One region of the Photobacterium sp. TLY01 genome, then DNA from elsewhere that is predicted to be linked to it. Evidence: riboswitches for the same ligand, from Rfam matches in the RefSeq annotation. Region 1 holds a riboswitch; the other holds the start of a gene.
What was found. A riboswitch is a leader RNA that binds a small molecule or an ion and turns the genes downstream of it on or off. The one in region 1 is predicted to bind lysine.
Positions count from the first base shown of each region.

Region 2: linked by a shared signal. The riboswitch ahead of LN341_RS10220 (Na+/H+ antiporter NhaC family protein) and the one ahead of lysC (lysine-sensitive aspartokinase 3) in region 1 are both predicted to bind lysine.

Region 1 is NZ_CP090364.1:315,227-326,979, reverse strand. It holds gene LN341_RS01605 (LysR family transcriptional regulator) at 1-506, shown strand, start outside; gene LN341_RS01600 (single-stranded DNA-binding protein) at 588-1,127, opposite strand; gene uvrA (excinuclease ABC subunit UvrA) at 1,380-4,229, shown strand; gene LN341_RS01590 (PglL family O-oligosaccharyltransferase) at 4,302-6,089, shown strand; gene LN341_RS01585 (alanine--glyoxylate aminotransferase family protein) at 6,157-7,275, opposite strand; lysine riboswitch at 7,532-7,713, shown strand; gene lysC (lysine-sensitive aspartokinase 3) at 7,817-9,196, shown strand; gene metH (methionine synthase) at 9,308-11,753, opposite strand, start outside.
Region 2 is NZ_CP090364.1:2,138,397-2,150,149, reverse strand. It holds gene LN341_RS10230 (lytic transglycosylase domain-containing protein) at 1-768, shown strand, start outside; gene LN341_RS10225 (H-NS family nucleoid-associated regulatory protein) at 878-1,270, opposite strand; lysine riboswitch at 1,645-1,824, shown strand; gene LN341_RS10220 (Na+/H+ antiporter NhaC family protein) at 1,930-3,516, shown strand; gene LN341_RS10215 (thymidine kinase) at 3,710-4,312, shown strand; gene hisIE (bifunctional phosphoribosyl-AMP cyclohydrolase/phosphoribosyl-ATP diphosphatase HisIE) at 4,385-5,017, opposite strand; gene hisF (imidazole glycerol phosphate synthase subunit HisF) at 5,014-5,787, opposite strand; gene hisA (1-(5-phosphoribosyl)-5-[(5-phosphoribosylamino)methylideneamino]imidazole-4-carboxamide isomerase) at 5,801-6,535, opposite strand; gene hisH (imidazole glycerol phosphate synthase subunit HisH) at 6,553-7,185, opposite strand; gene hisB (bifunctional histidinol-phosphatase/imidazoleglycerol-phosphate dehydratase HisB) at 7,185-8,255, opposite strand; gene hisC (histidinol-phosphate transaminase) at 8,273-9,328, opposite strand; gene hisD (histidinol dehydrogenase) at 9,330-10,646, opposite strand; gene hisG (ATP phosphoribosyltransferase) at 10,652-11,548, opposite strand; His leader region at 11,596-11,735, opposite strand; gene hisL (his operon leader peptide) at 11,711-11,753, opposite strand, start outside.

The DNA.
Region 1 (11,753 bases):
ACCTGGATGTCTTTATCAGCCGCGAACTGACCGACTTCAACTCCACCAGCTATATTGCCACCAAACTCTTCAGTTTTCAGGCGGGTTTCTATGCCTCGCCCAGTTACCTCGAAGACAGGCCCGTGATCGAAACCCCGGAGCAACTGGCGCTGCACAACTGCCTGTTATTCGGCAGTCATGGTCATGAGCAGGAACATGTCTTTGAAAATAACCGCCGCTTACGTCTGCGGGGCAATTTTACCACCCAGAACCCGGAAGCACTGGTCGCCGCGGCGGTGGCTGGTATGGGGTTAATTCTGGTGGGTGAGAATACGGTCAAACGCGAGCTCAGCAATGGCTTACTGATCCCTGTCTTGCCAGAGCTGAAGCAGCCGTTAAATGCCGCCTACGCCTACTACCCTAAGCTCAATTACAATCACACCAAAACCAAGCTGTTTATTGATTTTATTAAACAGAAAGCCTCGCCCGGCCAGACTGTTCAGTCAGCCAGTTCACACTATCTGTGACCAGCACAGTAAGGTTACTGGGTATCAGGCAATAAAAAAGCAGCGTTCAACGCTGCTTTTTTTAATGACCGTATGCCAGGATCAGAACGGAATATCGTCGTCAAAATCCATTGGCGGCTCATTGTACTGCGGCTGGGCTTGCTTCGGCGCAGACTGCTGCTGAGGCGCATAGTTTTGCTGTTGTGACTGCTGAGCCGGTTGCTGAGGTTGTCCCCAACCGCCCTGCTGCTGCTGGCCCCCCATCGGCGCACCCTGGCCCTGGCCACCGGCACGGCCACCCAGCATTTGCATGATGCCGTTATAACCCTGAACAACCACTTCAGTGCTGTAACGATCCTGGCCACTCTGGTCCTGCCACTTACGAGTTTGCAGCTGACCTTCAATGTAAACTTGAGAGCCTTTACGCAAGTACTCACCTGCCACTTCTGCCAGCTTGCCAAACAGAACAACACGGTGCCATTCCGTTTTTTCTCGCTGCTCGCCGGTCGCTTTGTCACGCCATGTTTCAGAGGTAGCGATAGTAATATTCGCTACTGCACCGCCGTTTGGCATATAACGGATTTCAGGATCATTGCCTAAGTTACCTACCAGGATAACTTTATTCACGCCACGACTGGCCATAGTTCACTCCAGGTTTTCGCTGTTGAGGCTGCCAATCATGACACCCTTCACTCATTCAAAGTTTATACTTAATCGCCGAGTTTAACATGGGCTGCCCTCCGAGTCATCGGGCTACGTCATGCTTCCCGTGTCTTGACCGGACGCATAAAAGACGATCAAAACACTGTGTTTTTGTACAGTCAAGTCTTTTAAGCCCCTCAGGGCTATGCAATAATGCCAATCCTATTGATTCAAGTGCTGATGACTGCAACTATGGATAAGATCGAAGTCAGGGGTGCGCGCACCCACAACCTTAAAAACATTAACCTGACGATCCCCCGGGATAAACTGATTGTGATCACAGGTTTATCAGGTTCCGGTAAGTCTTCTCTGGCATTCGACACCCTGTATGCCGAAGGTCAGCGCCGTTACGTCGAATCCCTGTCGGCCTACGCCCGCCAGTTTCTGTCGCTGATGGAAAAACCCGACGTCGACCACATTGAAGGCCTGTCGCCTGCCATCTCGATTGAGCAGAAATCAACCTCACACAACCCGCGCTCGACGGTCGGCACCATTACCGAAATCCATGACTACCTGCGCTTGCTGTATGCCCGTGTCGGCGAACCGCGCTGTCCGACGCACGATGTGCCCCTCGCTGCGCAAACCGTCAGCCAGATGGTCGATAAAGTGCTGGCACTGCCGGCAGGCAGCAAACTGATGCTGCTGGCGCCTATCGTCAAAGAACGGAAAGGCGAGCACCTGAAAACCTTAGCCAACCTGTCGGCGCAAGGCTATATTCGGGCCCGGATCGACGGTGAAGTCTGCGATCTGTCCGATCCACCGACGCTGGAATTACACAAAAAGCACACCATAGAAGTAGTGGTGGATCGCTTTAAAGTGCGTGATGACCTGCAGCAGCGGCTGGCTGAATCCTTTGAAACCGCGCTGGAGCTGTCTGGCGGTACTGTGGTCGTCAGCGCCATGGACGACAATGACATGGCCGAGCTGATTTTCTCAGCCAACTTCGCCTGCCCGCATTGCGGCTACAGCATGCGTGAGCTGGAACCGCGCCTGTTTTCCTTCAATAACCCGGCCGGTGCCTGCGGCACATGCGACGGACTGGGGGTACAACAGTATTTCGACCCGTCCCGTGTGATTCAGAACAGTGAACTCAGCTTGTCTGGCGGTGCCATCCGGGGCTGGGACAAGCGTAATTACTACTACTTTCAGATGCTGACGTCGCTGGCTGAACATTACGATTTTGACGTTGAGGCGCCGTTCAGCAGCCTGCCAAAGAAAGTACAGAACGTCTTGCTGCAGGGTTCCGGCACCACAAATATTGAGTTTAAATACATTAATGATCGCGGTGATGTGACCGTTCGCCGTCACCCGTTTGAAGGCATTCTGAATAACATGGAACGCCGCTACCGGGAAACCGAGTCCAATGCGGTACGCGAAGAGCTGGTGAAGTATATTTCCACCAAGCCTTGCGCCAGCTGTCACGGTTCGCGGCTGCGTGAAGAAGCCCGCCATGTCTTCATTGACAGCACCAATTTGCCGGCGATCAGCGAGATGAGTATCAGTCAGGCGCTGACCTTCTTTACCGAGCTGACACTGGAAGGACAGCGTGCACAGATTGCCGATAAAATCCTCAAAGAAATCAATGACCGGCTGACCTTCCTGGTCAATGTTGGCCTCAACTACCTCAACCTGTCGCGCAGTGCCGAGACGTTGTCCGGCGGTGAGGCTCAGCGCATCCGCTTGGCCAGCCAGATTGGCGCCGGCCTGGTCGGCGTGATGTATGTGCTCGATGAACCGTCCATCGGTCTCCACCAGCGAGATAATGAGCGCCTGCTGAGTACCCTGACCCGGCTGCGCGATCTGGGGAACACTGTCCTGGTGGTCGAACACGACGAAGACGCGATCCGCAGTGCGGATTACATCATTGATATCGGCCCGGGCGCCGGTGTTCACGGCGGGCAGATCATCGCCGAAGGCACCATGGAAGATATTCTGAACTCAGAAAACTCCTTAACCGGTCAGTACCTGAGCGGCAAAAAACAGATTGAAGTGCCCGTGGAACGCGTGCCTGTCGATCCGGCCAAAACGGTTCAGCTCACAGGCGCCACAGGCAACAACCTGAAACAGGTGGATGTCTCGATCCCGGTGGGTTTGCTGACCTGTGTGACAGGCGTGTCCGGCTCAGGCAAGTCAACGCTGATCAACGATACTTTCTTCAAAATTGCACACCATCAACTCAATGGGGCCACCACAGGCGAGCCGGCCCCTTATAACGATATTCAGGGGCTGGAGCACTTCGATAAAGTTATCGATATCGATCAGAGCCCGATCGGCCGGACGCCACGTTCTAACCCTGCGACTTACACCGGCATTTTCACGCCCATCCGGGAGCTGTTCTCGGGCACCCAGGAGTCACGTTCACGAGGCTATAAACCAGGCCGATTCAGCTTCAACGTCAAGGGCGGACGCTGTGAAGCCTGTCAGGGCGACGGGGTGATCAAAGTGGAAATGCACTTCCTGCCCGATGTCTACGTCCCCTGTGATAGCTGTAAGGGGAAACGCTACAACCGTGAAACCCTGGAAGTGAAATACAAAGGCCAGTCCATTGATGAAGTGCTGGAAATGACAGTGGAAGATGCGCGGGAGTTTTTTGATCCTGTGCCAGCCATTGCGCGAAAACTGCAAACCCTGATGGATGTCGGGCTATCCTATATCCGTCTGGGGCAAGCAGCGACCACACTGTCCGGCGGCGAAGCACAGCGGGTGAAGCTGGCGCGTGAACTGTCCAAGCGGGATACAGGGAAAACCCTGTATATTCTCGATGAACCAACAACAGGCTTGCACTTCCATGATATCCAGCAGTTGCTAAGTGTCCTGCACCGACTGCGTGATCACGGCAATACCATCGTGGTGATTGAGCATAATCTGGACGTGATTAAAACCGCAGACTGGATCATCGATCTGGGACCGGAAGGGGGCAGCGGTGGCGGCGAGATCATCGCAACCGGGACACCGGAACAGGTTGCCGAGGTCGCCGGTTCGCACACGGCCCGCTTCCTGAAACCCCTGCTGCCTGCTTTAACGGCGAAACAGCAGGCATAGTTACACACGTTAACCCTGTCAGGCTGAGTACTCAGCCTGACTTTTTGTCTATCTGCCGAGGGACCGGACACTGTGACCGTCATTCAACTCAGGGGTACCAGACTGGCCGCTGCCACCATCAGTAAACCACTGACCCGGCCTTTTATTCTGGCGCTGACTTTTCTGTTTCTGCTGTCGATGCATTATTTTCAGCACAATCAGGGAGGCGCCGGACTGGAATTACCCTTTAATGTCAGCAGTTGGATCCCCTTCAGCTTTGCCATTGCCATCGGCCTGCTGGAGATCAGCCGGCAGAAAATCTTGCGTTACTCTCGCCTGACGCTGGTACTTCTGGGCTGCTGCGTGATGCTGACTGTGCCGATACTGTTTCCGGAAGCGCGACCGGAAGGCGCCGTCAACCGGATCATGACTCTCTGGGCTGGCTGGTTGTTTTTTGTCGCACTGCAGCAGTTTGCTTTCAGTCAGAAACAGCGTCAGCAAATACTCTGGTTGATCCTCAAAGCGGTCTGGCTGCAAGCCGCGCTGGCCTGGTACCAGTTTCTGTGGATCTCACCGGACAACGGCATCGGCTACAACACGGATCTCAACCGGCCCTACGGCATTTTTCAGCAACCCAATGTGATGGCCAGCTTCCTGGCCACCGGACTGGTCCTCTCCGCTTATCTGCTGGCAAGGCAGCCGATGGTTCAGGGCCGCTGGACCCTTTCCCATCTCGGTCTTCAACTCACACCTGTTGCTGTGATCCCCATGCTGTACGTGCTCAGTTCACGAACCGGCTGGATGGCCAGTATCGTGGGCGTTTTGCTGATCCTGCCCTATCTCAAGCAATTTGCCGCCCGGGTACAATGGCGCATGTGGCTGATGATGCTGGTCATGGGATGCAGCGTAGCCTGGAACCTGACCAGTACCCTGAACTGGAGTCCGCAACCGGGCAGAGTATCGCTGGAAAGTGCCCGCTCAGTCATCTACCCGCAAGCCATGGAGATGTTCCTGCAATCCCCGGTGACCGGCGTCGGTTATGGTAATTTTGAACCCGCTTACCTGATGCAGACCGCGCAAGCACATCAGGCCGACCCTGAAACGCCCTATGGTTTACCCGGGCTGGATCACCCGCATAACGAGCTGCTTTTCTGGGCCAGCGAAGGGGGCATTTTGCCGCTGCTGGCGCTGCTGATTGCAGCGGCGGCTGTACTGGCTAAAATCCGCCGCGCACCGGCCAACACCCAACTGGCTCTGGTCGCGCTCATCTTTCCGATTACGCTGCATACCCAGCTCGAATACCCTTTTTACCACTCTCTGATCCACTGGATTATTTTTGTCTTTCTGATCTACTGGGTTGATGGCCTGAGTGCGAAATATTTCAAACAGTCACTGCAATGGTATAAACCCTTCAGAATCAGCGCCATGCTGCTGCCTGTCGTTGTCAGCTTTTTTATGGCGACCACCTTATATTCAGGCGCCATGCTGACCCGTTTTGAATCATCAACGCCACCGGATTTCACGGCCCTGGATAAGGTCAATAACACCTGGGCCTGGCGCAACCGGTTTGAATGGGACCTTTATCAGACTCAACTGAAAATCGGCATTGAGCAGAATAATCCCGAGTTACTGACAGGATTCATCCACTGGGCGAACCAGAAAGCCAAAGAGCTGCCCAGACCGATTCTGTATCAGTTTCTGATCACCGCCTATCAGGCATTGGACGACGTTTATCAGGCTGAACAGGTGCGCGAAGAAGCCCGGTATCTTTTCCCGGGCGTGGACTTCAGTGATGACGCCTTACCTCAGCTCTACAAGCCAAAAACTGTGACAGCCTTGCCGCAGATAGCACAGACTGAGGGACAAGCAGACAAAAGCTGAAAACAAGAGCAAAAGACTTCTAAAAAAAGCGGCTGCCCAGGCAGCCGCTGCGTTTCTACGCTGATATTTATTTCAGCACCTCTTCCAGCGCTTTCAGGCACAGCGCAATATTCTCTCTGCGTGCCCCGTATCCCATCAGCCCGATCCGCCAGGCTTTACCGGCCAATGCCCCCAGGCCGGCACCGATTTCCAGGTTATAGTCTTCCAGCAGGGTCTGGCGCACTTTCGCATCATCAGCCCCGTCCGGAATATAAATCGCATTGAGTTGCGGCAAGCGGCTTTTCTCGTCCACGACAAAGCGGATCCCCATCGCTTCCAGGCCAGCGCGCAATACTTGGTGCATCTCGGCATGGCGCTGCCAGGCATTTTCCAGCCCTTCTTGTTGCAAACGCACCAATGCTTCGTGCAGCGCATACAAGCTGTTAACCGGGGCAGTATGGTGATAGCTGCGCTTCCCTTCACCACTCCAGTAGGCCAGCACCAGGCTTTGATCCAAAAACCAGCTCTGAACCGGTGTCTTGCGCTGCTGAATTTTCTCGACGGCACGCGGTGAAAAAGTCAGCGGCGACAGACCCGGGACACAGGACAAACACTTCTGACTGCCGGAATACACGGCATCGAGCTGCCATTCATCAACCTTCAGTGGCACCCCGCCTAATGAGGTCACCGCATCAACAATGGTCAGGCAATCGTGTTCACGGGCTAAACGGGATAAGGTTTCCGCATCGCTCAGCGCACCGGTTGAGGTTTCCGCATGGACAAAGGCCAGTATTTTCGCATCCGGATGGGCTTTGAGGGCGGCTTCAACGGCTTGCGGATCAACCGGCTCGCCCCACGCATTATCCACCAGCACAGCTTCACCGCCGCAGCGCACAACATTTTCCCGCATCCGCTCGCCAAACACCCCGTTACGGCAGACGATCACCTTCTCGCCCGGCTCAACCAGATTCACGAAACAGGCTTCCATTCCCGCACTACCCGGCGCAGAGACTGCTATCGTAAATGGGTTGGTGGTCTGAAATGCATACTGGAGCAGTTGCTTAAGCTCATCCATCATTCCGATAAACAGCGGGTCAAGATGGCCGACAGTCGGGCGACTGAGCGCCTGCAGCACCTGCGGATAAATGTCCGACGGGCCGGGTCCCATCAGAATGCGTTGAGGTGGGTAAAAACTTTGAATTGTCATCAGGCTTCTCCATCTGCACAGACACGTAAGTTACTTATAATTCAGTGCATGAGTTATTGTTGGCAACAGTAGCTTTCGCAGGGTATTTCTAACGAGCATAACAGAACACTCCGGACCTGAAACCAGACAGGCAAATTTATGCAAAGTCAGTAACAATCTTGACACAGAAAAATGCATTCAAGCATTGACAAAGCCCCCCCTCTCATATTCAATAAGGGCAATTTTTGTTCACCCTGAGAAAGCTCATTTTTCAGGTGAAAACGGAAGAGGCGCGTTATCCAGGTATCTATGCGGCGGGGCCCCACCCCAAAGCACCATAGAGAGGGGGAGCAACGCCGAGATACGGTAAGACAGGGGGCTTGCCGTATCGGCTTTGAAGGTTGAATCCTTCTGGCTGTCACCTGCATCATCCAGTGCAGGTGGAGAGCTTCTGGTAGCAGCAGTCTTCGTACGTCTCGCCTAATGGCTCTTCTGACACTCAAGTCGGAAAGATTCCCCAAATTTTGCCCCATGTTTACGCTTTGTTAAGTGGGAGATCACATTGAGCCCTGTAATTTCTTCTTCAGCGTTGAACGCTGAAATCACAGTCGCAAAATTTGGCGGCACGAGTGTGGCTGATTTCGTTGCCATGAGCCGTAGTGCCAAGATCGTTATCAATAATCCGACAACCAAGCTGGTGTTAATCAGTGCGTGTTCCGGTGTGACGAATATTTTGGTCGAACTGGCCAACGGCGTTGCCGATGCCGAACACCGACACACGCTGATTACGCGTCTGCGCGCGATTCACCAAAGTGTGCTGGCGGATTTACAGCAACCAGAGATGATTGCAGATCAGATTGATGCACTTTTGGATCAGGTCAGTGAACTGGCCGTGAAAGCTGCGGAGCACAAGTCTGCAGAGTTAACCGATCAGTTGGTTGCCAACGGTGAATTGCTGTCGACCTACCTGTTTACCCAAATTATGAATGAGCTGGGGGCTGACGCGGTACGTTACGATATCCGTGAGGTGATGCGCACCGACAGCCGTTTTGGCAAAGCCAGCCCAGAGCCGGAAATGATTCGTCAGCTCACCGAGGAAAAACTCTTACCTCTGCTGCAGACGCAAATTGTGGTTTCTCAGGGCTTCATTGGCAGCGATGAGCAAGGGCGCACCACGACACTTGGTCGCGGCGGCAGTGACTACAGCGCAGCCCTGATGGCCGAAGCGGTGGACGCGGGGACACTGGAAATCTGGACTGACGTCCCTGGCATGTACACGACCGATCCGCGCATTGCACCAAAAGCCACGCCAATCAAAGAAATCAGCTTCAGCGAAGCCTCAGAGATGGCGAACTTTGGTGCTAAGATCCTGCATCCATCAACGCTGATCCCGGCCGTTCGCCGTCAGATCCCTGTGTTTGTCGGATCGTCAAGAGCACCCGAGCAGGGCGGCACCTGGATCCGCAAGTCCGTGACGGAAGCGCCGCTGTTCCGTGCGCTGGCACTGCGTTCCAACCAGACACTGATCACTCTGACCAGCCTGAATATGTTCCATGCTTACGGCTTCCTGGCCGAAGTCTTCCGGATTCTGGCTGAGCATAAGGTCTCTGTGGATCTGATTTCGACCTCTGAAGTCAGCGTCTCTCTGACCATGGATCAGACCGATACAGGCGGCGGCGCACCGACGCTGCCTCCGGGAGCGCATGCTGCGCTCAGCGAGCTATGCCGTGTCGAGATTGAACAGGATCTGTGCCTGATCTCGCTGATTGGTAACCGCATGAGCCAGACTGCTGGTTCAGTCAGTACGGTGTTCGATACGCTGGACGAGTATAAACTGCGCATGATCTGCTACGGTGCCAGCCCGCACAATCTGTGCTTCCTGGTCAAAACCGAGCATGCCATGCCGATTGCTCAGAACCTGCACCGTAAGATTTTTGAGTAATATTGCATCCAACGGCTGTAAAAAAGGCGCTCTGTTGAGCGCCTTTTTGTTTTCATGTGTCCCGTCCTGAAATGGGTTGACACTTTTCAGGACGGGTCAAGCCAGCGACCATCAAAGATTGGGCCCCAGCCATTTCTCTGCTTCAAGTGCATCCCAGCCTTTACGCTCGGCGTAACTTTCCATTTGATCGCGCTGGATCTGGGCAACGGCAAAATAACGGGATTCCGGATGCGAGAAGTACCAGCCTGATACGGCCGCGCCCGGCCACATGGCATAGCTTTCCGTCAGGATCATGCCGGTATTAGCTTCGGCATCCAACAGCTTCCAGATCTCGCCTTTCTCTGTGTGTTCCGGGCAAGCAGGATAGCCTGGTGCAGGCCGGATACCCTGATATTTTTCACGGATCAGATCGTCGTTACTCAGATTCTCGTCCGGTGCATAGCCCCAGATTTCCTTACGGACAGTCTCGTGCATGAATTCCGCAAAGGCTTCAGCAAGACGATCAGCCACGGCTTGGATCATAATCGCGTTGTAATCATCACCTTTAGCTTTGAACTGATCGGCAATCTCATACTCACCGATACCGCCGGTTACTGCAAAGGCTCCGATCCAGTCAACTTTACCGCTTTCTTTCGGGGCGATGTAATCCGACAGACAGTAATTCGGCCCTTTGGGTTTTTCTGTCTGCTGGCGCAGCCCGCGCAAGGTCGTCAGCACCTGAGTTCGGGTTTCATCGGTGTAGACTTCGATATCATCACCGATATTATTGGCCGGAAACAAACCACAGACACCATTGGCCTTGATCATGCCGCTGGCTTCAATCTCATCCAGCAGCTGGTTGGCATCATCAAATAAGCGCTGGGCTTCCTGCCCCACGACTTCATGGCGCAAAATGGTGGGGTATTTGCCACTTAGCGACCAGGTCATGAAGAAGGGCGTCCAATCGATATAACGGCGCAAAGTTGCAATATCGAAATCCTTAAAAACGTGGATCCCTGGCTTTTGCGGCGCCGGCGGGGTGTAGTTATTCCAGTCGATCGCCACTTTATTAGCGCGGGCAGCTTCCAGGCTGACAGGCGCACTGCGCGGACGCTTGCGGGCGTGTTGTTCCCGCACCACCTCGTATTCCTGATCCAGACGCTCAACAAACGCCGGGCGTTGAGTCTCGGATAAGAGTGCCGAGCACACACCCACCGCACGCGACGCGTTAGACACATAGACAACAGGCGCATGGTAGTTCTGTTCAATTTTGACGGCGGTATGGGCCTTGGAGGTTGTTGCCCCACCAATCAGCAAAGGCAGATCAAAACCCTGCCGCTCCATTTCTTTGGCGACATGCACCATTTCATCAAGCGAGGGCGTGATCAGCCCGGAGAGACCGATGATATCGACCTTCTCTTCTCTGGCCACTTTCAGGATCTTGTCGCAAGAGACCATGACCCCCAGGTCAATGATCTCGTAGTTATTACACTGCAGCACCACACCGACAATATTTTTGCCGATATCGTGCACATCGCCTTTCACCGTGGCGAGCAGGATTTTGCCATTCGTGCGTCCGGCTTGCTTTTCAGCATTAATGAAAGGCTCAAGATAAGCAACCGCCTGTTTCATGACCCGGGCTGATTTCACCACCTGAGGCAGGAACATTTTCCCTTCACCGAACAAATCACCGACGATATTCATCCCCGCCATCAAAGGGCCTTCTATCACCTCAAGTGGTTTTGCGGCGTTCTGACGGGCTTCTTCGGTATCTTCAACAATAAACTCAGTGATCCCTTTGACCAGCGCATGTTCCAACCGCTTCTCGACCGGCCAGCCGCGCCATTCGGCAGCCGTTTTATCTTCGACCGCTTCGCCGCTGCCCCGGTACTTATCAGCCAAATCCAGCAGGCGCTCAGTAGAATCATCCCTGCGATTCAGCACGACATCTTCCACCGCTTCGCGCAACTCGTCAGCCAGATCATCATAAATGGCCAACTGACCGGCATTCACGATGCCCATATCCATGCCGTTTTTGAAACAGTGATACAGGAACACGGCATGAATGGCTTCCCGCACCGGCTCATTACCCCGGAATGAGAAGGACACATTCGATACCCCGCCCGACACCATGGCATGCGGCAGAGTCCGTTTGATGTCACCCACAGCTTCAATGAAATCCACCGCGTAGTTATTGTGCTCTTCAATCCCGGTGGCTACCGCGAAAATGTTCGGGTCAAAAATGATGTCTTCCGGCGGGTATCCCACTTCATCAACCAGAATGCGGTAGGCATTAGTACAGATCTCTATCTTACGCTCACGGGTATCAGCCTGACCGACCTCATCGAACGCCATTACAATTACAGCTGCGCCATAGCGGCGGATCAGCTTCGCCTGCTCAACAAACTTCTCTTTGCCTTCTTTGAGAGAAATCGAGTTAACAATGGGTTTACCCTGGACACACTTCAGGCCGGCTTCCAGTATTTCCCACTTGGAAGAGTCAATCATAATCGGGACGCGGGATATTTCAGGCTCAGAAGCACACAGATTCAGAAAGCGCACCATGGCCGCTTCAGCA
Region 2 (11,753 bases), 1.5 Mb from region 1:
CCAGAAAAGAAATTAACACTGGATGAATATTTACCCAGAGCCGTTCCTCAGTGGAAAATTGAACAGGCGAATCAGTATTATCAGCAACACAAGCAAACACTGGATCGCATTGGGCGTGAGTATGGCGTTCAGCCGAGATTCATCGTGGCATTGTGGGGCGTGGAAAGTAACTTTGGCCGTTTAACCGGCTCGTATAATGTGATTGAGGCGCTGACAACACTTGCTTATGAAGGGCGCCGTGAAGCCTTTTTCCGTGAGCAGGTCATGGCGGCTTTAACCATTTTACAGCAAGGCCATATTACGGCTGCAGATATGAAAGGTTCGTGGGCTGGTGCGATGGGCCAACCACAGTTTATGCCAACCTCGTATCTGACCTTCGCGGTTGATGGCAATGGCGATGATAAAGTCGATATCTGGAAAACGGAAGATGATGTCTTTGCTTCCGCGGCAAATTACCTGAAAAAATCAGGTTGGGATGATCAATACACATGGGGACGCCAGGTGCGGCTTCCGGAAGGGTTGGGTGATAACCTGAAAGGTGTTGAATCCCAAAAAATGAAAACGCTGTCAGAGTGGCAGCAACTGGGGGTGCGCCGTTTGAACGGAGCTGCGCTCCCTAAGGTGGATGTCAACGCATGGCTGGTGCAACCTGATGATAATCATGGCAGAGCATATTTAGTGTACGGGAATTATCAAACATTATTAAAATGGAACCGATCGCATTATTTTGCATTAGCCGTCAGTACGCTGGCAGATAGTATTCGTTAACCGCAAAGTGAGCTGAACAAAAAAACGACATTGACGATTTATTGCGAATAATAAAAAGCCCGGCATCAATGCCGGGCTTTTTGGTTCATGGACGATCAAGCTTGGGTGATCAAAGTTTGAAGTCGTCCAGAGATTTACCTTCTTCCAGTGCTTTTTTAAGTGCACTTGGCGTACGGCCTTGGCCGGTCCAGGTTTTCTCTTCACCGTTTTCATCGATGAACTTGTATTTAGGCGGACGTGCTGCACGCTTAGTTTTTGCTTTACCAATGTTAGCCATCAGCTCTTCTGGATCAATACCATCAGCCAGTAGCATATCTCGGTATTGCTTCAGTTTTTCTTCGCGCTCTTTTTCTTTCGCGATTTCTTCCGCTTCTGATTCTTCACGTTCGTCAACCACGGTCTGAAGTTTTTCCAGGGCTTCTTTCAGTTGCTCCAGTGAATATTCGCGAGCAAGAGCACGAAGACTACGAAGGTTTAATAGCGCTTTCATTGCATCAGACATTTCAAATTTCCTGTTGGCGTTATACTAATTATTAATGAGTCACTTTATATCTGCAATAATAATACTTTTTAAACCCAACTGCCAAATAAAATCGTCAACTTACATTATTAATCAGACGGTTTTTTATACTTGAGCTTTATCTTGGAGCAATGAATGGCGATCACATTCGTTTTTTTGCTTGTTAATAAAATGGTAAAGTACGAATATTTTAACTGGCTGCAATGCTAATAATTTCATATTAATTTACAGAGTGTTTTTGGGGTAAATGTAAGTAAATACAGAAGATTAGTGCAGTCGTATTAATCCAAAGTAGCAGATATTGGCTTTCTGTGGTTGCAAATCAGATAACAAAAAGTAGAATACGCGATTCCTTGACTAAGGGTAGAGGTGCATTATCTATCAGTAACTGGCGGGAGGTGACCCCGAAGAACGTCAGTGAAAGGAGCTAATGCCGAAGTAAGGCGGATCTGTCAAATCACCTTGCTGGGGTTGTCACCGAAAGGGATAACACTGCCATAGTAACTTACAATTAACTATGGAGCGCTACTGTGGGGTCGGGAGAGGCTGCAGCTTCTTTCCTATATCGCTTCCCATCACGGCTGACACCGGTACCGTGTTTAACAGTAGATCTCCAACCACGATCGGTTGTAGTAGAGATCATGAACCTAGTAGATTTTTCCCAGTCTTCCATTTCCATTTTACCGCCCCTGGTGGCGTTGAGCCTTGCTATTCTCACGCGACGAGTGCTTCTCTCGCTGGGCATCGGCATTTTGATCGGGGCGTTATTGCTGACGGATTTCAGTCTGTCTCATACGGTTTCTTATTTAAGAGAGAAAGTTGAAGGGCTGTTTATCGATGGTGGCAGCATCAATACCTGGAATATGAGTATTGTTGCTTTCTTGCTTTTATTAGGCATGACCACAGCATTACTGACGCTCTCTGGTGGTACGCGAGCCTTCGCACTCTGGGCGCAGACTAAGATTAAAAGCAAACGCGGTGCGAAACTTTTAGCGGCTTTTCTTGGCGTGTTTATTTTTGTCGATGATTATTTCAACAGCCTGGCGGTTGGCTCGATCTCCCGGCCGGTCACCGACCGATTTTATGTTTCCCGCTCAAAACTGGCTTATATTCTGGACTCCACTGCTGCACCTATGTGTGTACTGATGCCGGCTTCAAGCTGGGGCGCATATATCATTACTGTGGTGGGTGGTATTCTGATTTCACATGGTGTGACTGAATATTCTGCGTTAAGTGCCTTTATACAATTGGCACCCATGAATTTTTACGCTGTGTTTGCACTGCTGATGGTATTCGTTGTCGCCTGGTTCCAATTAGATGTAGGTCTGATGAAGAAGCATGAAGTTCAGGCAAGTCATGCTCGCGGTTTCGACAAAGAAGAAATTCACGCTGAAGCCAAAGATTTGAATGATGAACTCGAGATTGAAGAAAGCGAGAATGGCAAAGTCGGCGATCTCATTATTCCGATTCTGGTGCTGGTTGCCGCGACATTATTCTTCATGATTTTCACCGGCTATCAGAGTTTGCAGGCGGACGTTAAAGCTTTTTCTATTCTCGGCGCATTTGAGTCTACCAATGTTGGTGCCTCTTTGTGTTACGGTGGCCTGTTGGGGTTATTCTCGGCACTGGTTGCTGTTGGACGTCAGGCCATTCCGGTCAAGCAGATTCTGCATGCTATATGGATTGGTGCGAAATCTATGTTTGGTGCCATTCTGATTTTGTTCTTCGCCTGGACAATCGGCAGCATTATCAGCGATATGGCAACAGGTAAATTCCTGTCGACTCTGGTTCAGGGCAATATTAACCCTGTCTGGTTGCCTGTGATTTTGTTCCTGCTGGCCGGTATTATGGCTTTCTCAACCGGTACGTCCTGGGGCACGTTTGGGATCATGCTGCCGATTGCGGGTGATCTGGCAGCAGCCACTGAAATCAGCCTGATTCTGCCTATGCTTGGCGCGGTACTGGCGGGTTCTGTGTTTGGTGATCACTGCTCGCCGATTTCAGACACCACCATACTCTCTTCAACGGGCGCGCGCTGTAATCACATTGATCATGTGTCAACACAGTTGCCTTACGCATTATCTGTGGCACTCGTCGCTGCGGTAGGTTTTACCGTGTTAGGGATGACCAATTCTCTGGCGGTCTCTTTCGTGGCCGCAACGGTTGCATTCTTACTGGTTTGTGTCTGCCTTGGCTGGATTGCTAAACGTCCGCTGAAAGGCGCATGAGCGCAGTTTAAATAAGATCCCTGCCGTAAAATGGCATTGAGCCGGCTTGGTATGCACTGAGCCGGTTTTTTTATCTCGGTGTACAGGAAGTCACCGCAAAAAGGCTTTACCGCATGAAGCGGGGAGCCAGACTTCCAATTCGCATGCTTCTTCGGTAGCATCTTGCGACATTCAGAGTGATGCGGAAAGCCTGATGGCGCAAATGTATTTTTATTACTCGGCGATGAATGCCGGGAAGTCGACGACGCTGTTGCAGTCGTCATTTAATTATCGTGAACGCGGGATGTCGCCGGTCATTTTTACCGCGGCGATTGATAACCGGTTTGGTCAGGGCAAGGTCAGTTCGCGAATTGGCTTGTCTGAAGAAGCCGAACTGTATCGTCCGGAAGATAATCTGTGGGACAAGCTGTCTGAGATGAACAGCTTGTCGCGCGTTGATTGCGTGTTAATGGATGAATGCCAGTTTCTGACAAAGGCGCAGGTTCACCAGCTTACTGAAGTGGTCGATAAACTGGATATTCCTGTGCTTTGCTATGGTTTACGTACCGATTTTCGTGGCGAGCTGTTCGAAGGCAGTCAGTATCTGCTGGCTTGGGCCGATAAACTGGTCGAACTGAAAACCGTTTGTCACTGCGGCCGAAAAGCGAACATGGTGATCCGCCATGATGCCTCGGGTAAAGCGATTGCTGATGGGGATCAGGTTGAAATCGGTGGTAACGACAGATACGTATCGGTTTGCCGGAAGCATTATAAAGAAGCGATGGAGCAAGCTCGTCAGGCCGCGAAAAGCGCCTGATAAAGCCAGCGTAATGAAAACAAAAAAGGAAGCGGTTGAAGCTTCCTTTTTTAATGGAGTTTGTCTCAGGCTTTAGCCTTTGTGCCTTTCCTGCAGTTTGGCAATCACATCAGACAGGCTCAGTCCCTGATCTTGCAGCAGCACGATCAGGTGATACATCAGGTCAGCGGATTCAGAAATTACCTCTTCTTTGTCACCCGCCGTTGCCGCAAGCGCGACTTCAACGCCTTCTTCGCCCACCTTCTGCGAAATCCGCTTGGTGCCGCGCGCGTAAAGGCTGGCGGTGTAAGAGGACTCAGGATCAGCACCTTTACGGGCTGCCAGCACTTGCTCCAGTCGGTGAAGAAACACCAGATCAGGGGCGGTGGCAGTGTCACCGCTATCGGTCGTGCCTTTATCAAAGCAGGTGGTGGTGCCAAGATGGCAGGTGGGACCAACAGGCTCGGCGCTGACCAGCAGGGTGTCTTGGTCGCAGTCGAGCTGAATCTGCTTGAGTTGCAGCACATTGCCGGATGTTTCACCTTTGGTCCAAAGCCGTTGTTTGCTGCGTGACCAGAAGGTCACCTGGCGGGTATCCAGCGTTTTGCTCAGGGCTTCATCATTCATGTAGCCCAGCATCAACACCTGGCCACTGCGGCTGTCCTGTACTACGGCAGGGACCAGACCGTCGACCTTGTCCCAATTAATTTCATTGTTCAGGCTCATAGTCGGATCTCCACCTGTTGTTGTTTAAGGTATTGCTTGAGTTCGCCAATATGAATGATCTGTTTGTGGAAAACAGAAGCGGCCAGCGCGCCGTCGACTCTGGCGAGATTAAAGGCATCGGCAAAATGTGCCATTTCACCGGCACCGCCGGAGGCAATAAGCGGCACTTTGCAAAGGTCGCGCACCAGATTGAGCTGAGTCAGATCATAGCCCTGGCGAACACCATCCTGATTCATCATGTTCAGCACGATTTCACCGGCACCGCGGTGCTGCACTTCCTCAATCCAGTCCGCGGTTTGCCATTGGGTGACCTGAGTGCGGCTTTCATCACCGGTAAACTGGTACACCTGATACTGGCCGGTTTTGGCATCAAAGTAAGAATCGATCCCCACTACAATACACTGCACGCCGAATTTATCAGCCAGCTCAGTGATCAGCGCAGGGTTGGCAAGCGCCGGTGAGTTGATAGAAATCTTATCGGCGCCAAATTGCAGAATTTGCCGGGCATCGTCGGCAGATTTAATCCCGCCGGCGACACAGAACGGAATGTCGATGACTTCAGCGACGCGTTCGACCCAGCTTTTGTCTACCACACGGCCGTCGCTGGACGCTGTGATATCGTAAAAAACCAGCTCATCAGCCCCTTCTTCTGCATAGCGCTTTGCCAGCGGCACGATGTCACCGATGATTTCGTGATTACGGAACTGAACGCCCTTAACGACCTGGCCGTCACGGACATCCAGGCAGGGAATAATGCGTTTTGCTAACATCTCAGGCTCCTTATCACGCGTTCCAGCAGGCAAATGCCTGTTCTGCGGTAAATTTCCCGTCCAGCAGGGCACGGCCGACAATCACACCGGCAACGCCTGTGCCTTTCAGCGCGGCAATGTCATCCAGTGAGCCGATGCCGCCGGATGACTGGAACTGAACATCCGGGTACTGCGCACAAAGGTCGCGATACAAACTGACGTTTGAGCCCGCCAGCGTGCCGTCGCGAGAGATATCTGTGCACAGCACATGCTTGAGTCCCACAGTGCGGAAGTCTTCAATCAGGGCTTCAATGGTGATACCTGAATCTTCCTGCCAGCCGGAGACGGCCACCTTGCGCTGGCCGTTGTCATCAATGTTGACGTCCAGCGCCAGTACGATACGCTCCGGGCCGTACTTTTCCATCCAGGCTTTAACGACTTCCGGTTGTTTTACTGCGGTTGAACCAATCACAACACGCTGCGCGCCGGCATCCAGCAAATCAGCCACATCTTGCTCACTGCGAACACCGCCACCAATCTGGATATTGGCTGGTGTGCTGGCAAGCAGGGTACGAATTAAATCGAGCTGACGTGCTGAAGTGTCTTTCGCGCCAGTCAGATCCACCAGGTGCAACCAATCGGCGCCAGCCTGATGATACAGGGCGAACTGCTCTGCGGGATTGACTTTATACTCGGTCACCTGACCGTAATCGCCCTGAAACAGGCGGACGACCTGACCATCTATTAAATCGAGTGCGGGAATAATCATAACCAGTCCTTGTCGTCTTACATATTGAGAAAGTTTTGAATCAGTTGCGCACCGGCTTTGCCGGACCGCTCAGGGTGGAACTGCACCCCGTAGTAATTACCGCTTTGCACTGCGGCAGTAAAGGGCTGGCCGTATTCACAGCTGGCTATGGTTCTGCCTTGTTCGGTATTGAATGCCGGCATGGCGTAGCTGTGAACGAAGTAAAAATAGCTGCCGTCCGGAATGTCGTTGAACAAAGGGTGGCCGGCTTCCGGAGTAATGGTATTCCATCCCATGTGCGGTAAGGGCAGCTCACCGGTGCGCATTTTCTGCACCGGTGCCGGACAGAGTTTCAGGCACGGCACTTGTTCCGTACCATTCTGGCCTTGCTCTTCTGAGTAGTCACCCAGCAGTTGCATGCCTAAACAGATCCCCAGCAGTGGCTTGTCAACCTGGCTGACCAGTGAGATGAGATCGCGCTCGGCCAGGTTCTTCATGGCCTCGCTGGCGGTACCCACACCGGGCAGAAAGAGTTTATCCGCCGCCAGCACAATGTCGGGATCCCGGCTGACAGTCACTTGATAACCCAAACGTTCAATGGCAAATCGTACGGACGAAACGTTGGCGCATCCTGTATCAATGATGACGACTTTTTGTGTTGAATCAGTCATTACAGCACCCCTTTACTGCTTGGCAGCTCGTTGCCTTCCACTTTAATCGCCTGGCGTAAAGTACGGCCAAAGGCTTTAAACAGGCTTTCAACGATGTGGTGATCATTGTTGCCATCGGAAGAAAGGTGCAGCGTGCAGGCCAGGGTATCGGTCAGAGAACGGAAGAAGTGCGGGACCATTTCCGTTGACAGATCACCGACATTCTCACGGCTGAACTTGGCATCGAATTTCAGGTAGGGGCGGCCGGACAGGTCCAGCGCACACTGGGCCAGACACTCGTCCATGGGCAGGCTGAAACCAAAGCGGCCAATACCGCGCTTGTCGCCCAGCGCTTCTTTCAGCGCCTGACCCAGAGCCAGCGCGGTATCTTCCACACTGTGGTGATCATCAATGTGCAGGTCGCCATCGACGGTCAGGATGAGCTGGAACCCACCGTGGGTCGCAATCTGATCCAGCATGTGATCGAAAAAGCCCAGACCGGTCTCAATCACGTTTCCACCGGACTGATCCAGATTAACCTTCACTCTGATATCGGTTTCTTTGGTTTTGCGGACTACTTCAGCAATGCGTGGGCGAGTGGTCAGGTCGGCCACAATTTGCGCCCAGCCCAGGTTTTCACGCTGGTACTGAATCCCCCGGATTGCCATGTTACTGGCCAGCTGCAGATCGGTCTGACGATCGCCGATCACCGCAGAGGTGGCAAAATCGACCCGGCCCTGTTGCAGGTAGTCTTTAACCAGGCCAAGCTTTGGCTTGCGGCAACTGCAGTTGTCGTGTTCAAAGTGCGGACAGATTAGCACCTCATCAAAGCGAACGCCCTGAGACTCGAAAATGGCCATCATCATATTGTGTGGGGCGTCAAAGTCCGCCTGCGGGTAGCTGTCTGTGCCCAGCCCGTCCTGATTGGTCACCATGACCAGATTGTAGCCGGCATCCTGCAGTTTTAGCAGGGCAGGGATGACGAATGGCTCAAGCTCAAGTTTGTCCAGCCGATCGACCTGAAAGTCTACCGGCGGTTCGGCAATCAGCGTGCCGTCGCGATCAATAAAGAGAATTTTTTCCTTGCTCACAATAGAATCCTTCCAAATTACGAAATCTTTTCCAGCTGAGTGCGGATGAAGGCCAGGGTCTTCTCGCACTCATCCCGGCTGCCGATACTGATACGGATACAGTTTTCGATCGGCGAGCGGCGTAAAATAATGCCGTTGTCCCACAGGGCTTTGAACAAGGCGTCCCCGTCGGGAAAACGCACCAGCAGATAGTTCCCATAGCCGTCGTAGACCGTCACGCCGGGTAACATACTCAGTCCTGCCTGCAGGTAAGCACGGTTGGCGCTCAGGTCGAGCACCTGGAATTTGGTTCTGGCCAGACCGGCGGGCGACAGGGCCTGAACGGCAATATCGGCCACAGGAACAGGCACCGGGTAAGGCGCAATGACTTTTAGCAGCAAATCTATCACCACAGCGTTCGCCAGCGTAAAACCACAGCGCAGACCAGCCAGCGCAAAGGCTTTGGACAGGGTGCGCAGGATCACCAGGTTCGGAAATTGTGCCAGTAAATCAACGGTCGAAGCTTCCGGACAGAAATCAATATAGGCTTCGTCCATCACCACCAGGGCTTTGTCCTGCGTCATGTTCAGCAGGCTGATGATGTCTTCCCGGCGGATGAGGTTGCCGGTCGGGTTGTTCGGGCTGCAGACAAACACCAGTTTCACGCCGTCGAGATTTTCAGCAATCGAAGGTAAATCCAGCTGCCAGTCAGCGGTCAGTGGCACCTGCTTCACACCTACATCAAAGGTTTCGGCGCTGATGCTGTACATGCCGTAAGTTGGCGGGCAGTAAAGAATGCTGTCTTGCTTCGGCTCGCAGAAAGTACGAACCAGCAGCTCAATCCCTTCGTCAGCCCCACGGGAGGTCAGTACCTGAGATTTATCGACACGCGCATAATCGGCATAGGCCTGAATCAGCGCTTCTGGCTGGCAGGTACTGTAGCGGTTCAGGCGGTCACACTGAATCTTGAATTCATTGACGAACGGCGACTCGTTGGCATTCAGCCAGATGTCACCACTGCCACCCAGGCGGCGTGCTGACTGGTACGGCGTGAGGTCGCGAATGGTTTTACGAGCCAGTAATTCAGGGTTCATCTTAAGCCTCTTTCAACGTCGATGCGCGTGATTGTTTAATTTTTTCTACCCGGATGCTGACAGCACGGCGGTGTGCGTCCAAACCTTCGGCGGTTGCCATGGTTTCCACGGTCGGCGCCAGTTCCAGCAGACCGTCGGCACTGAGTTCCTGTACCGTCATCCGTTTGGTAAAGTCGGCCAGGCCCAGGCTGGAGTAGGTTTTGGTATAGCCGTAAGTCGGCAGGACGTGGTTGGTCCCAGAGGCATAATCGCCAACGGATTCCGGTGACCAGCGACCCAGGAAAATGGAGCCAGCATTATCCAGCAGGGGCACTAAATCACGTGGGTTACGGGTTTGAACAATCAGGTGCTCAGGCCCGTAGTGATTTGAAATAGAGACACACTGAGTGATGCTGTCAGCAATGATCATCAGACTTGAGCCGAGCGCCTGACGGGCGATATCGGCCCGGGACAGACTGCTGAGCTGACTGGCAATGGCGTCAGCGACTCGGTCGGCGATACTTGGCTCTGGGGTGACCAGCACAACCTGTGAGTCAGGTCCGTGCTCTGCCTGGCTGAGCAAATCTGCTGCAATAAAATCCGGGTCGGCGCTGCTGTCGGCTATCACCATGACTTCAGACGGACCGGCAGGCATGTCGATGGCAGCGCCGTTGAAATCGTTGCTTACCTGACGTTTGGCCTCGGTAACAAATGCATTCCCCGGGCCGAAAATTTTATCGACTCTGGACACAGATTCGGTACCGTACGCCATGGCGGCGACTGCCTGCGCCCCACCGATATTGTAAACATCGGTAATACCGCACAGTTGAGCGACATACAGAATCTCATCGGCAATCGGCGGGGGCGAACAAAGCACCACACGCCGGCATCCGGCAATTTGTGCCGGTACGCCCAGCATCAATACAGTCGATGGCAAGGGTGCACTGCCGCCCGGAATGTAAAGACCAACGGCATTAATGGGCCGGGTGACCTGCTCACAGATCACCCCGGGTTGTGTTTCAACCTGCAGCGGTTTGGCTTTTTGCGCTTTGTGGAACTTGGCGATGTTGGCATAAGCCTGCTGCAGCGCCTGCTTCATGTCCTCTGACAGTCTGTCAGCGGCGGCCTGAATTTCTTCCTGTGTGACTGCGATGGATTCCGGACGGACTTTATCGAATTTTTCTGCCAGTTCCAGCAAGGCTTCATCGCCACGTTGACGAACATCGGTAATGATGTCTTTCACAATGGCCGTTACATTCTCGCCTGCTGTGATGGCCGGACGTTGCAGTAACGATTCACGCTGCTGTTCACTCAGAGATTGCCATACAACCGTTTTCATGGTCTTTACTCCATCATTTTCTCAATGGGCAGAACGAGAATTGAGCTGGCGCCCAGCGCTTTGAGTTGTTCCATGGTTTCCCAGAACAGATTTTCTGAGCTGACCAGGTGAACGGCAACCCGGCTCTTGTCGTGAGACAGCGGCAGAACGGTCGGGTCTTCTGCGCCAGGCAGTAAAGCTGTCACTTGTTCCAGGCATTCAGTCGGTGCGTGCAGCATGATGTATTTTGACTCTTTGGCCTGAATCACACCTTGCATACGGGTTAACAGACGCTCGATCAATGCTTGTTTATCAGCGCTGAAATCACCAGAACGCTGAATCAGTACCGCTTTGGACTGCAGGATCACTTCGACTTCTTTCAGACCGTTGGCTTCGAGAGTCGCACCGGTGGAAACCAGGTCACAGATGGCATCGGCCAGGCCGGCACGAGGGGCAACTTCAACAGAGCCATTCAGCATACAGGTACTGAATGTCACGCCCTGTTCTGACATATAGCGCTTCACCAGCTGAGGATAGGTGGTGGCAATGCGTTTGCCTTGCAGATCCTGCGGGCCGTTATATGCTTCGTCTTTGTCAATCGCAATCGACAGGCGGCAGCCACCAAAGTCCAGGCGGCGCAGCATGGTGTAGTTGCTTGGTTCATTTCGCGCTGCCCGCTCTAGTCCGACTTCTTCCAGTTCATTTTCACCGATGAAGCCCAAATCGACGACACCATCCATGATCAGACCGGGAATGTCGTCATCACGCACCAGCAGCAGGTCGATAGGCATATTTTCACAGTGAACGACAAGGCGCTCACCGATCAGATTAAACTTCACACCGCAGCGTTTTAGGAGATCTTTACATTCAGTGCTCAGTCGTCCTTTCTTCTGGATAGCAATGCGTAGTCGTTGTGTTTGCATGATGACATTCCCTATATGCTTAATTTATCTTTAAAATTCAGTGCTAAAACGAAAAACCCCCGGAAGATTACTCTTCCGGGGGTCTGAATGCTGCTTATATGTAGCGACCGCTGGAAGAGGCGATTTGTCGTCTTCCAGAGTGAGGCGTATCCTCCTGAAAGACTAATCAGGATGATGATGGTGGTGTAGGTTTACCAGTTGGATA